DNA from 3 places in the Kribbella sp. NPDC006257 genome. Region 3 is predicted to be linked to each of the others. Evidence: predicted binding sites of a transcription regulator. Region 3 holds the regulator's gene; each other region holds the start of a gene.
What was found. Region 3 encodes HrcA, which represses chaperone genes, less so after heat shock. Its sites were predicted from a motif close to TTGGCACTCGNNNNNNNCGAGTGCCAA; they were not measured.

Region 1: a site for HrcA is predicted at 1,837-1,863, ahead of groES (co-chaperone GroES). Genes of this name have one in related genera too.
Region 2: a site for HrcA is predicted at 2,010-2,036, ahead of groL (chaperonin GroEL). Genes of this name have one in related genera too.

Annotation. Positions count from the first base shown of each region.
Region 1 is NZ_JBEXSJ010000061.1:21,113-25,730, reverse strand. Features, by position in the region: gene ABZ004_RS39525 (class I SAM-dependent methyltransferase) at 1-1,076, opposite strand, end outside; gene ABZ004_RS39520 (peptidoglycan-binding domain-containing protein) at 1,099-1,701, opposite strand; gene groES (co-chaperone GroES) at 2,001-2,297, shown strand; gene groL (chaperonin GroEL) at 2,419-4,038, shown strand; gene shbA (RNA polymerase sigma factor ShbA) at 4,282-4,618, shown strand, end outside.
Region 2 is NZ_JBEXSJ010000058.1:23,044-27,661, forward strand. Features, by position in the region: gene ABZ004_RS39035 (helix-turn-helix domain-containing protein) at 1-658, opposite strand, end outside; gene ABZ004_RS39040 (hypothetical protein) at 634-819, opposite strand; gene ABZ004_RS39045 (Rid family hydrolase) at 942-1,370, shown strand; gene ABZ004_RS39050 (GNAT family N-acetyltransferase) at 1,367-1,930, opposite strand; gene groL (chaperonin GroEL) at 2,219-3,844, shown strand; gene ABZ004_RS39060 (GNAT family N-acetyltransferase) at 3,974-4,618, shown strand, end outside.
Region 3 is NZ_JBEXSJ010000001.1:124,612-129,229, reverse strand. Features, by position in the region: gene ABZ004_RS00630 (nuclear transport factor 2 family protein) at 1-215, shown strand, start outside; gene ABZ004_RS00625 (16S rRNA (uracil(1498)-N(3))-methyltransferase) at 212-928, opposite strand; gene dnaJ (molecular chaperone DnaJ) at 933-2,075, opposite strand; gene hrcA (heat-inducible transcriptional repressor HrcA) at 2,104-3,123, opposite strand; gene ABZ004_RS00610 (Gfo/Idh/MocA family oxidoreductase) at 3,244-4,347, opposite strand; gene ABZ004_RS00605 (ThuA domain-containing protein) at 4,332-4,618, opposite strand, start outside.

The DNA of each region.
Region 1 (4,618 bases), on a different contig from region 3:
TTCGGCGCCAGCCGCTTACGCAGTACCGCAGGGTCCACATCCACCCCCCGCTTCTTGATCTCCAAGGTCCCGATCCCCTCCGCCCGCACCCAGGCCCGCAGCGCCTTCTCGCGGTAGGGCAGCTCCTCCACCACCTCATAAGCAGAGGCAAGCGGCGTCGCCACCAACGCATCAGCGGTCACATACGCGATCCGTAGATCCAACAGCCACCCACCGACAGCCTCAGCCACCGCAGTGACAAGACCGGCGCGCACCACGGCACCATCCGGCTCGTAGATGTACCGCCCAACAGGACCGTCCACAGCCTCCGGTGCAGCCGCCACACTCGCTCCACCCGGCAGCAGCGTCGCGCGTCGCGCAGTACCGCCGTAGAGCTTCCCCGACCAGAGCGCCGCCTCCTTGACTTCCCCGGCGTCGCTCACCCACTCCGCTTCCACCCCTGCCGGTACTGCGTCATGTGGGATCCCAGGTGCGACCTTCACGCAAGCAGTCCGTTCCAGCAGCGAGCTGATGAAGGACCACGGCGGCGAGTACGCGTTGTGGTCGAACACCCGCCTCCCATCCGCCCGCCGCGCCGGATCAGCAAACACGACCTCGTACTGCGTGACGTCCTGCGCCTCCGCATCTCCCACGACCACCTCGCCGGGCAGCCCTAGCGCCGCAAGGTTCGCCCGTGCCGCAGCAGCCGTCTCCGGATCCCTCTCGACGCCCGTCACCCGCAGGCCGGCCCGTGCCGCGCTGATCAGGTCTCCACCGATCCCGCACCCCAGGTCGATCACGGATGCACCCGGCAGCGTCGCAGCGATCCGCGCAGCTCGGTGCGTGCCGACAGTGGAACGCGTGGCTTGCTCCAGCCCATCAGGAGTGAAGTACATCCGCGCCGCGTCCTCTGCACCGAACTTGGCGACGGCCCGATGCCGCAGCGACGCCTGCGTCATCGCAGCGGTCACCACGGCAGCGTCGTACCGGCGTCTGAGCTTCTCGACGAGCTGCAGTTCACCGCCTGGCGCGTACGCCGAGCAGGCCTCGGCCAGCACTGTCCTGCCGATCGGGTCGAGCAGCAGAGTCAGCGTCACCCACCCAAGTCTGCCTGGGCTACTACAGCGGGCTGTAACAGCCCGTGCTCCACTGCTGCGTGGAGTTCTTGAACAGCCGCCAGTTCATGGCTGAACGGGTCTTCGGACCGTAGATGCCGTCAGCGGTGAGCTTGTGCTTGCGCTGCACCGCCTTCACTACGGCGAGCGTGTTACTGCCGTAGATCCCGTCGACAGCCAGATGGCTGCCATAGCAGTAGTTGAGGTTGCGCTGCAGAACCTTGATGGCCAGAGCGGGATCGCCTGATGTAGCGGACCCACGATGCGGATCGTCGCCGTACATGAGGTTGCAGTTCGTGCTGCCGCTCGCCGAAACCGACGGCACCGGCACACCCCACCCATTGCTGACAGGCGCCAGCCGCGCCGACTGACACTGCCCAAGTGCAGCTGCTGCCAATGTCTCCGCCTGGTCCGTCTCAGCGGAGGACTGCGGAGCCTGTACTACGGGCGCTCCGGCCGGCCCGCTCGCAGAACTCTTGTCCGGGGAGTCCTTGCCGGCAGCGGCCAGACCGGCGACCACGATCGCGCTGATCAGGACCGCCGCGAGCACGGCCAGCGCCTTCGGGGGCAGTTTGCGGAACGAGAGATTGCGCAGTGAGAGGGCCATGGTGCTCTCCTGGTTCGAACCCGGCGGAGTCCTTCAGACAAGACGGTCCCACGTCCGGACCGCCCGGCCCAGGGGTCGGTTGCGGAAAGTACGGGCCCGGTGACGCTGCTGCCGGCGTTCGCCGGGGGCGAGATTCTGGCACTCGAGTTGACCGAGTGCTAATCGCGGCCTAGATTCGGTGTTGGCACTCTCCACTCGAGGGTGCCAGCGGCCCGGCCTCTGATCCCCGCGACGGCAGAGGCGAACGGCCGCCTGCAGCACCCCGAAAACACGAGAAACTCGACCGTGGAGGTCAGCAAGTGTCGGTCACGATCAAGCCGCTCGAGGACCGTATCCTCGTAGCGCCGCTCGAAGCCGAGCAGACCACGAAGTCCGGCCTGGTGATCCCGGACACCGCCAAGGAGAAGCCGCAGGAGGGCGAGGTCATCGCGACCGGGCCCGGCCGCATCGACGACAACGGCAACCGTGTCCCGCTGGACGTCAACGTCGGTGACAAGGTCATCTACTCCAAGTACGGCGGCACCGAGGTGAAGTACGACGGCCAGGACTACCTGATCCTGGGCGCCCGCGACATCCTCGCCATCGTCAGCAAGTGACGATCGCTCGCAGCAGCTGACTGACACCGCTCCGGTGCCCGGAACACCGGCGCCGGAGCGGAGTCGGTTCTGCCCGCGGGCACCATGATCGCCAGTAACCCAGAGAGGGACAGAGTTTTCCATGCCGAAGATCCTCGAGTTCGACGAGAACGCGCGGCGCGCCCTTGAGCGTGGCGTCGACAAGCTCGCGAACACGGTGAAGGTGACGCTGGGGCCGAAGGGCCGCTACGTCGTGCTGGACAAGAAGTGGGGCGCCCCGACCATCACCAACGACGGTGTCACCGTCGCCCGTGAGGTCGAGCTGGACGACCCGTTCGAGAACCTTGGCGCGCAGCTCGCCAAGGAGGTTGCCACCAAGACCAACGACATCGCCGGTGACGGCACCACCACCGCGACGGTGCTGGCCCAGGCACTGGTGCACGAGGGCCTGCGGGCCGTCGCCGCCGGGGTCAACCCGATGGGTCTGAAGAAGGGCATCGAGGCGGCCGTCGAGGCCGTGTCGGCCCGGCTGATCGAGACCGCGCGGCCGGTCGACGACAAGGGCGACATGGCCCACGTCGCCACCATCTCCGCCCGGGACGCCGAGATCGGCCAGCTGATCGCGGAAGCCTTCGACAAGGTCGGCAAGGACGGCGTCATCACCGTCGAGGAGTCGAACACCTTCGGCACCGAGCTGGACTTCACCGAGGGCATGCAGTTCGACAAGGGCTTCATCTCGCCGTACTTCATCACCGACGCCGAGGGTGGCGAAGCGGTGCTGGACGACCCGTACATCCTGATCCACCAGGGCAAGATCTCCGCTGTCGCGGACCTGCTGCCGCTGCTGGAGAAGGTCGTCCAGTCGGGCAAGACGCTGCTGATCATCGCCGAGGACGTCGAGGGCGAGGCCCTGTCGACCCTGGTGGTCAACAAGATCCGCGGCAACTTCACCTCCGTCGCCGTCAAGGCGCCGGGCTTCGGCGACCGCCGCAAGGCGATGCTCGAGGACCTGGCCGCGCTGACCGGCGCCCAGGTGATCGCGCCCGAGGTCGGCCTCAAGCTCGACCAGGTGGGTCTGGAGGTGCTCGGCACCGCTCGGCGGATCGTCGTCACCAAGGACAACACCACCGTCGTCGAGGGCGCCGGCAAGGCCGACGACATCGACGGCCGGGTGAACCAGATCAAGGCCGAGATCGAGCGCACCGACTCCGACTGGGACCGCGAGAAGCTCCAGGAGCGCCTCGCCAAGCTGGCCGGCGGCGTCTGCGTGATCAAGGTCGGCGCGGCCACCGAGGTCGAGCTGAAGGAGAAGAAGCACCGCATCGAGGACGCCGTGTCGGCGACCCGTGCGGCGATCGAGGAGGGCATCGTCGCCGGTGGCGGCTCCGCTCTCGTCCACGCCGCCGCGGTGCTGGAGAACGGCCTGGACCTCGAGGGCGACGAGCTCGCCGGCGTCCGGATCGTCCGCAAGGCGATCGTCGAGCCGCTGCGCTGGATCGCCGAGAACGGTGGCTACGAGGGTTACGTCGTGACCGCCAAGGTCGCGGAGCTCGAGGTCGGCAGCGGCTTCAACGCCGCCACCGGCGAGTACGGCGACCTGCTGGCCCAGGGTGTCCTGGACCCGGTCAAGGTGACCCGTTCCGCGCTGGCCAACGCCGGCTCGATCGCGGCCCTGCTGCTCACCACGGAGACCCTGATCGTCGACAAGCCCGAAGACGAAGAGCCCGCCGCAGCCGGTCACGGCCACGGCCACGGTCACTGATTCTTCACCCGGCAACACCAGAACTGCCCGGCTCGGTCCTCGGACCAGCCGGGCGGTTCTGCTTTTCCCGGTACGCCGGTACTCGCCGGTCTCTGATCACGATTTGGGACTACTCCGGAGTACCCCTGCGGGGGTGACTGGTTGTAGTGAAAGATGCTCAGCGATTACTGGTTGCCACTATGCAACGGGCGGTGGCGGCCGTACTATCTTCCAGGCTGACCGGTCCGATACGAGGGGGGCGAGGTGACCGAGGTCCAAACACCGCACACCCCTGATCGGGTCGAGCTGCGAGATCTCGCCGCACTGGCGGGGAGCGGCGATCCGACCGCGCTGAACGATCTGCTCACCCGGGTCCGGGCCGTTGCCCACCGGTACGTGCGGTCGCGCCTGTGGACCTATCCTGGTGGCGCCGACATGGTCGATGACGTCGCGCAGGAAGTCTGTGTGGCGGTGTTCGGGGCACTCGGCCGGTACCGTGACGAGGGGCGGCCGTTCGAGGCGTTCGTGTACGGCATCGCGGCGAGGAAGGTCGCCGATGCCCAGCGGGCGTTCGCGGTGGCGGATGTGTCGACGCCGGACC
Region 2 (4,618 bases), on a different contig from region 3:
CGGTGGTGGCGGCGATTCGTTCGATCGACCAGTCGGAGGTCTCCAGCAGGCGGCGGGCGCTCAGGACGCGCTGCAGCGTCACCCACTGCATCGGCGGCATCCCGGTCTCGCTCTCGAAATGGCGGATGAACGTCCGGCGCGGCAGATTGGCGTGCGCTGCCAATCGCTGCAAATTCAGTGCTTCGCCAAGGTTTTCCATCGCCCAGGAACGAGTCGCCGACAGATCCGACCGGGGCGGCGTCAACACATCGACGTACTGCCGCTGCCCACCACCACGTACCGACGCGGCGATGACCTCCTTGCCGGCGTCGTGCGCGGCAGCAGCACCGAAGTCTGAACGGATCACGTGCAGGCAGGCGTCGATCCCGGCGCCGCCACCCGCGGACGTGAGGAACTTGGCGTCCTCGACGAACAACCTGTTCTCGAGGACGTTCACTGCCGGATGCGCCTGCCGTAACTGAGCGATGTACCGCCAATGGGTCGTCGCGTCCCGCCCGTCGAGCACGCCGGCCGCCGCGAGCGCGAAGGTCCCGGTGCAGATGCCGACCAACCGCGCACCCCGGTCCGCACTCGCCCGGATCGCCTCGAGATAAAGCGCGGGCAGGGCGATCTCCGGCTCTTCATACCCCGGTACTACGAGGAGCTCGGCGGCCGCCACGTCGGACAACGGCCGGTCCGCCGCGATCCCGCCGAACCGTCACCGCACACGATCACCCGGTAACCACCGTGGTTGCCGAAGATGTGCGCCGGAATCCCGAAGTCGAGCGGAATCACACCCGGCACCGCCAGGATCGCCACCGTCATTGGCTGATCGGTCATTCCGTCCTCCTCGCCTAGGCACGATTCGTGGTGGTTTTGGCATGGGAGCTGCTGGTGGGTGCTCGGCGTACGGATCTAGCGTGGCACAGGTAGTTCAATCTTCATTTTTCGGAGGAGCGTGGATGGCCGAGCGACGGGTTGAGAACTTCGGGGTGCCGTGGGAGTCGGCGTACGGGTATGTGCAGGCCGTCCAGCACGGAGACACGATCTATGTGTCCGGGCAGTTGGCCAACAAGGGCAGTGAGCTGTTGGCGCCCGCGCCGGTCGACGCGGCGGGTGTGGTGACGGACTTCGCCGCGATGGCCGACCAGATGCGGCAGACCTACGCGAACACGGCCGAGGTGCTCGCCCGGTTCGGCGCCTCGCTCGACGACGTGGTCGAGGAGGTGCTGTATGTCCTGGACATCGACGCGGCCTTCGCGGCGGCCGGTCCCGTGCGGAAGGACGCCTACGGCCGGGAGGATCCGCAAGTCGCCAGCACGCTGGTCGGTGTGACCCGGCTGGCGTTCCCTGAGCAGCTCATCGAGATCAAGTTCGTCGCCAAGGTCTAGAGCTGGCGGCTGACCAGGACCCAGGACGGCGACGTACGGGAGAGTTCGGTGAAGCCGGCGTCGAGGTAGACGGAGATTGGGCCTCGGTAGAGGTCGGCCGATGGGGTCTTGCCGGTCTGGGCGGTGTCTACGGCACAGGCTTGGAGGGTGGTGGCGCCCTGGCTGCGAGCGAAGTCGATCGCGCCGGTCAGGAGTCCGCCGGCGATGCCTTGGCGGCGGTGGCCGACCGGTACGACGAAGCACGTGACCACCCAGGCGTCGGGGTCGCCGCCTCGCCAGTTCGGTGAGGCGAGCACCCGCGGGTAGGCCGACCGTGGCGCGACGGCGCACCAGCCGACCGGCCTACCGGAGCTGTCGGTCGCCAGTACGCCGGGTGGCGGGCCCTGCTCGACCTGGGAGCGGAGGGCGTCGCGGTGGGAAGTGGTGGAGGCATCGGACCACTGCTTGCCGCGGAGGCGGAAGTACTGGCAGAAGCACCGCGAGGGGTCGCCGCGCTCGCCCATCACCTGGAGCACGTCGTCCCACCGGTCCGCAGTGGCGGGGCGCACGTCGAGACTCACCTCGCCAAGGTAACCCGAGGGGCGGAGTGCGCCGGGACGCGAGGGCGGGCGTCAGGTGAGGCGTGCGGGGGAGGGCTGGCTTGCACTCGGTTGGGTCGAGTGCTAATACTTGGTTAGCACTCGAAGGGCGAGAGTGATAACTGCTCGCCGCCCGGACGGTGTGACCATAGACGGCCTCGATGAGGTGCCGGAGAGGTGGCGGGACGTGACCGCCGCACCGAAAGCACCGTCCGTCGCGGGCATCCGGCCGGCTGAACAAAAAACTCGACGCGGGAGGACTCGCGGAGAATGCCCAAGCTGATTTCTTTCAATGAAGAGGCGCGCCGCGGCCTCGAGCGGGGTATGAACACCCTCGCCGATGCCGTCAAGGTGACGCTTGGCCCCAAGGGCCGCAACGTCGTCCTGGAGAAGAAGTGGGGCGCCCCCACGATCACCAACGACGGTGTCTCCATCGCCAAGGAGATCGAGCTCGAGGACCCGTACGAGAAGATCGGGGCCGAGCTCGTCAAGGAAGTTGCCAAGAAGACGGATGACGTCGCTGGTGACGGAACGACCACGGCGACCGTGCTGGCCCAGGCGCTCGTGCGCGAGGGTCTGCGCAACGTCGCCGCCGGCGCCAACCCGATGGGCCTGAAGAAGGGCATCGAGAAGGCTGTCGAGGCTGTCAGCGAGCAGCTGCTGGCCCTGGCGAAGCCGGTCGAGACGCGGGAGCAGATCGCGGCCACCGCCTCGATCTCCGCCGCGGACACCCAGGTCGGCCAGATCATCGCCGAGGCGATGGACAAGGTCGGCAAGGAAGGTGTCATCACCGTCGAGGAGAGCAACACCTTCGGTCTGGAGCTCGAGCTCACCGAGGGCATGCGCTTCGACAAGGGTTACATCTCGCCGTACTTCGTGACGGACACCGAGCGGATGGAAGCGGTCCTCGACGACCCGTACATCCTGATCGTGAACAGCAAGATCTCCAGCATCAAGGACCTGGTCCCGGTGCTGGAGAAGGTGATGCAGACCGGCAAGCCGCTGGCCATCATCGCCGAGGACATCGAGGGCGAGGCCCTGGCGACCCTGGTCGTGAACAAGATCAAGGGCACCTTCAAGACCGTCGCCGTCAAGGCGCCGGGCTTCGGTGACCGCCGCAAGGCCATGCTCGTCGACATCGCCGTCCTCACCGGCGGCGAGGTGATCTCCGAGGAGGTCGGCCTCAAGCTGGACTCCGTGGACCTGGAGCTGCTCGGCCAGGCCCGCAAGATCGTCGTCACCAAGGACGAGACGACCATCGTCGAAGGCACCGGTGACGCCGACCAGATCTCCGGCCGGGTGAACCAGATCCGCGCCGAGATCGAGAAGTCGGACTCCGACTACGACCGCGAGAAGCTGCAGGAGCGGCTGGCCAAGCTGGCCGGTGGCGTTGCGGTGATCAAGGTCGGCGCGGCCACCGAGGTCGAGCTGAAGGAGCGCAAGCACCGCATCGAGGACGCCGTTCGCAACGCGAAGGCGGCCGTCGAGGAGGGCATCGTCGCGGGTGGTGGCGTCGCGCTGCTGCAGGCGTCGGTGATCGCGTTCGAGAAGCTGGAGCTCGAGGGTGACGAGGCCACCGGTGCCGCCATCGTGCGGTCCGCGGTCGAGGCACCGTTGAAGCAGATCGCCGTGAACGCCGGCCTCGAGGGTGGCGTCGTGGTGGAGAAGGTTCGCAACCTCGAGCCGGGTCACGGTCTGAACGCCGCGACCGGTGAGTACGTGGACCTGATCAAGACCGGCATCATCGACCCGGCCAAGGTCACCCGGTCGGCGCTGCAGAACGCAGCCTCGATCGCGGCGCTGTTCCTCACCACCGAGGCAGTCATCGCCGACAAGCCCGAGAAGGCCGGTGCCGCCGCTGGCGGCGCCCCCGACATGGGCGGCATGGACTTCTGATCCCCTGAAGTCCTAGCTAGACAAAGAAGCGGTCCCAGCCGAAAGGCTGGGACCGCTTCGCGTTGGCTCGAAAATACTCGGTGGACTATGACCTCATGTGCGACCTAGGGTCCGCCGCATGGAGGAGATTTGAAGATTCGTACCGCCGTTGAGGCTGACCTCGACACCATTCACGCGCTGATTGCAGAGCAGTCGATCAACACCGTCACCAGGCCGCGCTTCGACGAGTACCTGGCGTCCGGGGCCTACCGCTACGACTGGATCTGGGTCGCCGAGGTCGACGGCAGGATCATCGGGGCGGCCATCTGGTGGGGGATGGAGGAGCAGGAGCGCCCGTTCAGCATCGATGGCCTGTACGCCGTACCGGAAGTTGACCGGGTCGCCGTCTGGACCGAGCTGATCCGGGCTGCGCTGGCGACCTTTCCCGCTGAGGCCGCGCAACCGGAGTACCACATCTTCCTGCCCAACGGCTGGCGGGAGAAGCCGGAGATCGTCGCCGAGCTGGAGCCGCGACTCGAAGCGGCCGCGGCGGCCGGGCTGTCCGGGCTGACCGAGCGACTGCGGTACGAATGGACGCCGTCCGACGGGTTGCCGCCTCGGTCGACCCGGTTGCGCTTCGAGCCGGCCGACGACGAGGCATTCGTCGACGCGTTCATCCGGGTGATCGAGGGCAGCCTCGACGCGTCGACCGCACGCGATGTCGCCCGGATCGGCGTCGAGGGCACCGCGCGGGAAGAACTCGCGATCTACAAGTCGATGCCGGGCGACCGCGCC
Region 3 (4,618 bases):
GTGACGCGGTCACCTACTGGCGGGCCGACTCCGTGGTCTTCGCCGGTCGCGAGCGGGGCAGCTATCAGCATCCCGAGCGCGGCGAGGTCCCGCTGGACATCCGCACCACGCGAATCTTCTCCTACGACGACGGTCGCTGGGCGCAGGCTCATCACCACGGCAGCATCGACAACGCCGAAACCCTGGCCGCGTATCAGCAGGCAGTACGCGGTTAGGTCCAGCGGGAGTGCGAGAGCAGCGCTGCCGCGGCGGCGACGCCGGCGGTCGACGTACGGAGGACTGTGTCGCCGAGCAGGACCGGGTCGACTCCGAAGGTTTCGAGCTCAGCCGGTGAGATGCCGCCTTCGGGGCCGACCACCAGGACGATGTCGCCGCTGTCAGGCAGCGGCAACGACGACAGCGGCGTCTTTGCCTCCTCGTGCAGCACCACGGGCAGCGCGGCGTCACGCAACAGCTGAGCGACCTCGGCCGTCGAGGCGATCGGCGCGACCTGGCAGAACCAGGACCGCCGCGACTGCTTGCTCGCCTCGAACGCCCAGGCCTGCCACTTGGTCAGCGTCTTCGCGACCCGCTCCGGATTCGACCGGAACTGCGACCGCTCCGCGTTCCACGGTACGACGACGTCGGCCCCCACCTCGGTCAGCATCTCGACCGCGAGCTCGGCCCGCTCCCCCTTCGGCAAGGCCTGCACGACGACCAGCCGCGGACTCGCCGCCGGCACCGTCCCTCGATGCTCCACGGTCACCGTGACACCCGTCTTCGAGGCAGCCGTCACGGTCCCCTCGGCGAACGACCCGCGGCCGTCGGTCAGCCGCAGCCGCTCACCGGGCCCGATCCGGCGTACGACGGCCGCATGCCGACCCTCGGCGCCGTCGAGCACCAGCTCCGGTCCGGCCAGGTCAGGCAGGTGAAAAACCGCGAGCCCCATCAGTTCAGTGGTTGCCGAAGGCGTCGCGCAGCCGCCCGAAGACACCCTTGTGGGTGGCCTGGATCTGACCCTGCGGCCGCTCCTCGCCGCGCGCCTGGGCGAGCTGCCGCAGCAGCGCCGACTGGCCCTCGTCGAGCTTGGTCGGGGTCTCGACGATGATCTGCACGATCAGATCGCCGCGCCCCGCGTGCCGCAGCCGCGGTACGCCGCGAGCGGTCAGCGTCATCGCCGTCCCGGACTGGGTGCCGGGACGGATCTCCAGCGGAATCGTCTCGCCTTCCAGCGTCGGCAGGTCGATCGTCGTCCCGAGCGCCGCCGCCGTCATCGGTAGGGTCACCGTGCAGTGCAGGTTGTCGCCGTTGCGGCTGAAGATCTCGTGCTGCTCGACCTCGATCTCGACGTACAGGTCACCGGCCGGGCCGCCGCCGGGGCCGACCTCGCCCTGGCCGGACAGCTGCACCCGGGTGCCGCTGTCGACGCCGCCGGGGATCTTGACCGTGACCGTACGCCGGGAGCGGACCCGGCCGTCGCCGGAGCACTCGATGCACGGGTTCGGGATGGTGGTGCCGAAACCGCGGCAGGTCGGGCACGGCCGCATCGTCCGGACCTCGCCGAGGAACGACCGCTGGGTGTGCGTCACCTCGCCCCGGCCGTGGCAGATCTCGCAGGTGACCGGCTCCGAGCCGGCCGCCGCACCGGAACCCGAACAGGTCGGGCAGACCACCGCGGTGTCGACCTTGAGTTCGCGGGTGGTCCCGAAGGCCGCCTCGGCGAGGTCGATCCGGAGCGGGATCAGCGCGTCCTGGCCGCGCCGGGTCCGCGGCCGCGGGCCCCGGGTCGCGCCGCCGGTCTGGCCGAAGAAGGCGTCCATGATGTCGGTGAAGGTGAACGCCTGGCCGAAACCGGCGCCGCCGGCACCACCCGGACCGCTCGCGAACGGGTCACCGCCGAGGTCGTGCACCTGCTTCTTCTGCGGGTCGCTCAGCACCTGGAACGCGCGGCCGATCTCCTGGAACTTGTGGTGCGCGTCCTCGGAGTCGTTGACGTCCGGGTGGTACTGCCGGGCCAGCTTGCGGTAGGCCTTCTTGATCTCGTCCGGTGAGGCGTCTCGGCTGACGCCCAGGACGGCGTAGTAATCGGTGCTCATACTCCAGACCAACGGTAGGTGGTGTGCTTCATGAGTCGGCCAGGATCTGGCTGACGTAACGCGCGACGGCGCGCACGGCGCCCATCGTGCTCGGATAGTCCATGTGGGTCGGGCCGACGATGCCGAGGGTGGCCAGCGCCTCCGACTTGGAGCCGTAGCCGGTGGCGACGACCGAGGTGGTGGCGAGTCCCTCATACGGGTTCTCGTGGCCGATCCGGACCGTCAGGGTCTGCGGGTTGGTCGCCTCGCCGAGCAGCTTCAGCAGGATCACGTGCTCCTCGAGCGCCTCCAGTACCGGCTTCACGTTGCGCTCGAAGTCGTCGCCGTACCGGGTCAGGTTGGCCGCGCCACCGACCGCGATCCGCTGCTCGCCCTCGACCGTGAAGGCCTCCAGCAGACTCGTCACGACGGCGGCCACCAGCGATCGGTCGGCCGGCGCGAAGGTCTCGGTGACGCTCGCGAGCGAGGTCGCCGCATCGGTCAGCCGCTGCCCGGTGAGCGCGGTGTTCAGCCGCGAGCGCAGGTCCGCGATCAGTTGCTCGTCGACGTCCTCATGGGTCTCGACGATCCGCTGCTCGACCCGGCCGGTGCTGGTGATCAGCACCAGCAGCAGCCGGCGCGGGGTCATCGTGACCACCTCGATGTGCCGCACGCTGGACCTGCTCAGCGTCGGGTACTGCACGATCGCGACCTGCCGGGTGATCTGGGCGAGCAGCCGCACCGTACGGCGTACGACGTCGTCCAGGTCGACCGCGCCGACCAGGAAGGACGAGATCGCCTTCTTCTCGGCCGCGGACAACGTCTTCACCGTGCTCAGCTTGTCCACGAACAGCCGGTAGCCGGCGTCGGTCGGGATCCGGCCGGCGCTGGTGTGCGGCTGGGTGATGTACCCCTCCTCCTCCAGCGCGGCCATGTCGTTGCGCACGGTCGCCGGGGAGACCCCGAGGTTGTGCCGGTCGACCAGCGTCTTCGAGCCGACCGGCTCGTGGGTCGCCACGTAGTCCTCGACGATGGCCCGGAGCACGTCCAGTTTGCGTTCGTCCAGCACGCGCACCACCCTCTCTGGCTTGGCACTCACAAGTTTCGAGTGCCAGTCTACCGAGCCGTGGCGACAGATACCCCCGGGTAACGGCGTGGGCCCCGTCTCAGCGTTGCGCCGGCCTCCTGGTCAGGCGGACTCCGGCGATGCTCCCAACGGTACGGCGGCCGGCCGTTCGACGGTGCTCGCGACGTCCACCGGCTGGTCCTGGGCAGCGGCTTCGAGCAGCGACTCGAGGACGTCGAGCACGTGGTACGCCAGCGCGCCGTTGGCCCGGTGCGGCTCCCCCGTCCGGATGGCGCGCGCCATGTCCGCCAGACCGACGCCGCGACCCGCTCCGGCGTACCCACCCGCGACAGGCACCTCGGTCCACTCCCGGTTGGCGGCGGTGACGAGCTCGACCTTGCCGTCGAAGCCGTTGGGGTCAGGCACGGACAGGCTGCCCTCGGTGCCGTAGACCTCGATCCGTGGGAGTCGCGCTGCCCACACGTCGAAGCTCATCAGCACAGTGGTGAGCGCACCGGACTCGTGCTCGAGTACGCCGGTCACGTGGGTCGGCACGTCGACAGGGAACGTCTCACCTGCCCGGGGACCGGTGTGGATCTTCCGCTCGCCCTGAGAACGACCACCTCGCGCAGTAACCCGGCGTACCGGACCTAGGAGGGTGACGAGGCTGGTCACGTAGTACGGGCCCATGTCGAGCACTGGACCGCCGCCTGGTTGGTAGTAGAACTCCGGTGCGGGGTGCCACAGCTCATGCCCGGGTGTGACGAAGTACGCCGAAGCAGCAGTCGGTACGCCGATGTCGCCGCGATCCAGGATCGCTCTGGCGGTCTGGGTGCCGGTGCCGAGCACGGTGTCGGGAGCGCAGCCGATGCGCAGGTTGTTGGCGGCCGCCAGCTTCAGGAGCGGCTCTGCCTCGGCACGGTCGACAGCGAGCGGTTTCTCGCCGTACGTGTGCTTCCCGGCTTGCAGCGCGGCCTGGTGGATCGGGGCGTGCGCGGCCGGGATGGTGAGGTTGAGGACGATGTCGACCGCGGGATCGGCCAGCAGGTCGTCGGATGACAGGGCGCGAATGCCGGGGTTCTTCTCGGCGATCGCCTCGGCCCTGGACAGATCCAGGTCGGCGACCGCGACCACCTCGACGCCCGGAAGCTTGGCCAGGTGATCGAGGTAGGTACCGCTGATGACACCGGTCCCGACGATGCCGATACCGGTCACTTGCTCGCCCACAGCAGCCCCCGCTCGATGATCGTGCGGACCTCGGGGACGTCCAGGTCGGCGAGGCTGTGCCCCGGCGTACAGACGAAGACGCGGCCCTCGCCCCAGGTCCGGGTCCAGACAGCCGGCATCGTCGCGCCGGCGATCCACGGGAAGTCCGGGTGCGCCCGGAAGGTGGTCGTCGCGAGCACGGTGTTGGTGGGGTCGGCGTGCACGTAGTACTGCTCGGTGTGCAGGTCGAAATGCGTGATGCCCTCGACGATCGGGTCATCGGAGACCACCT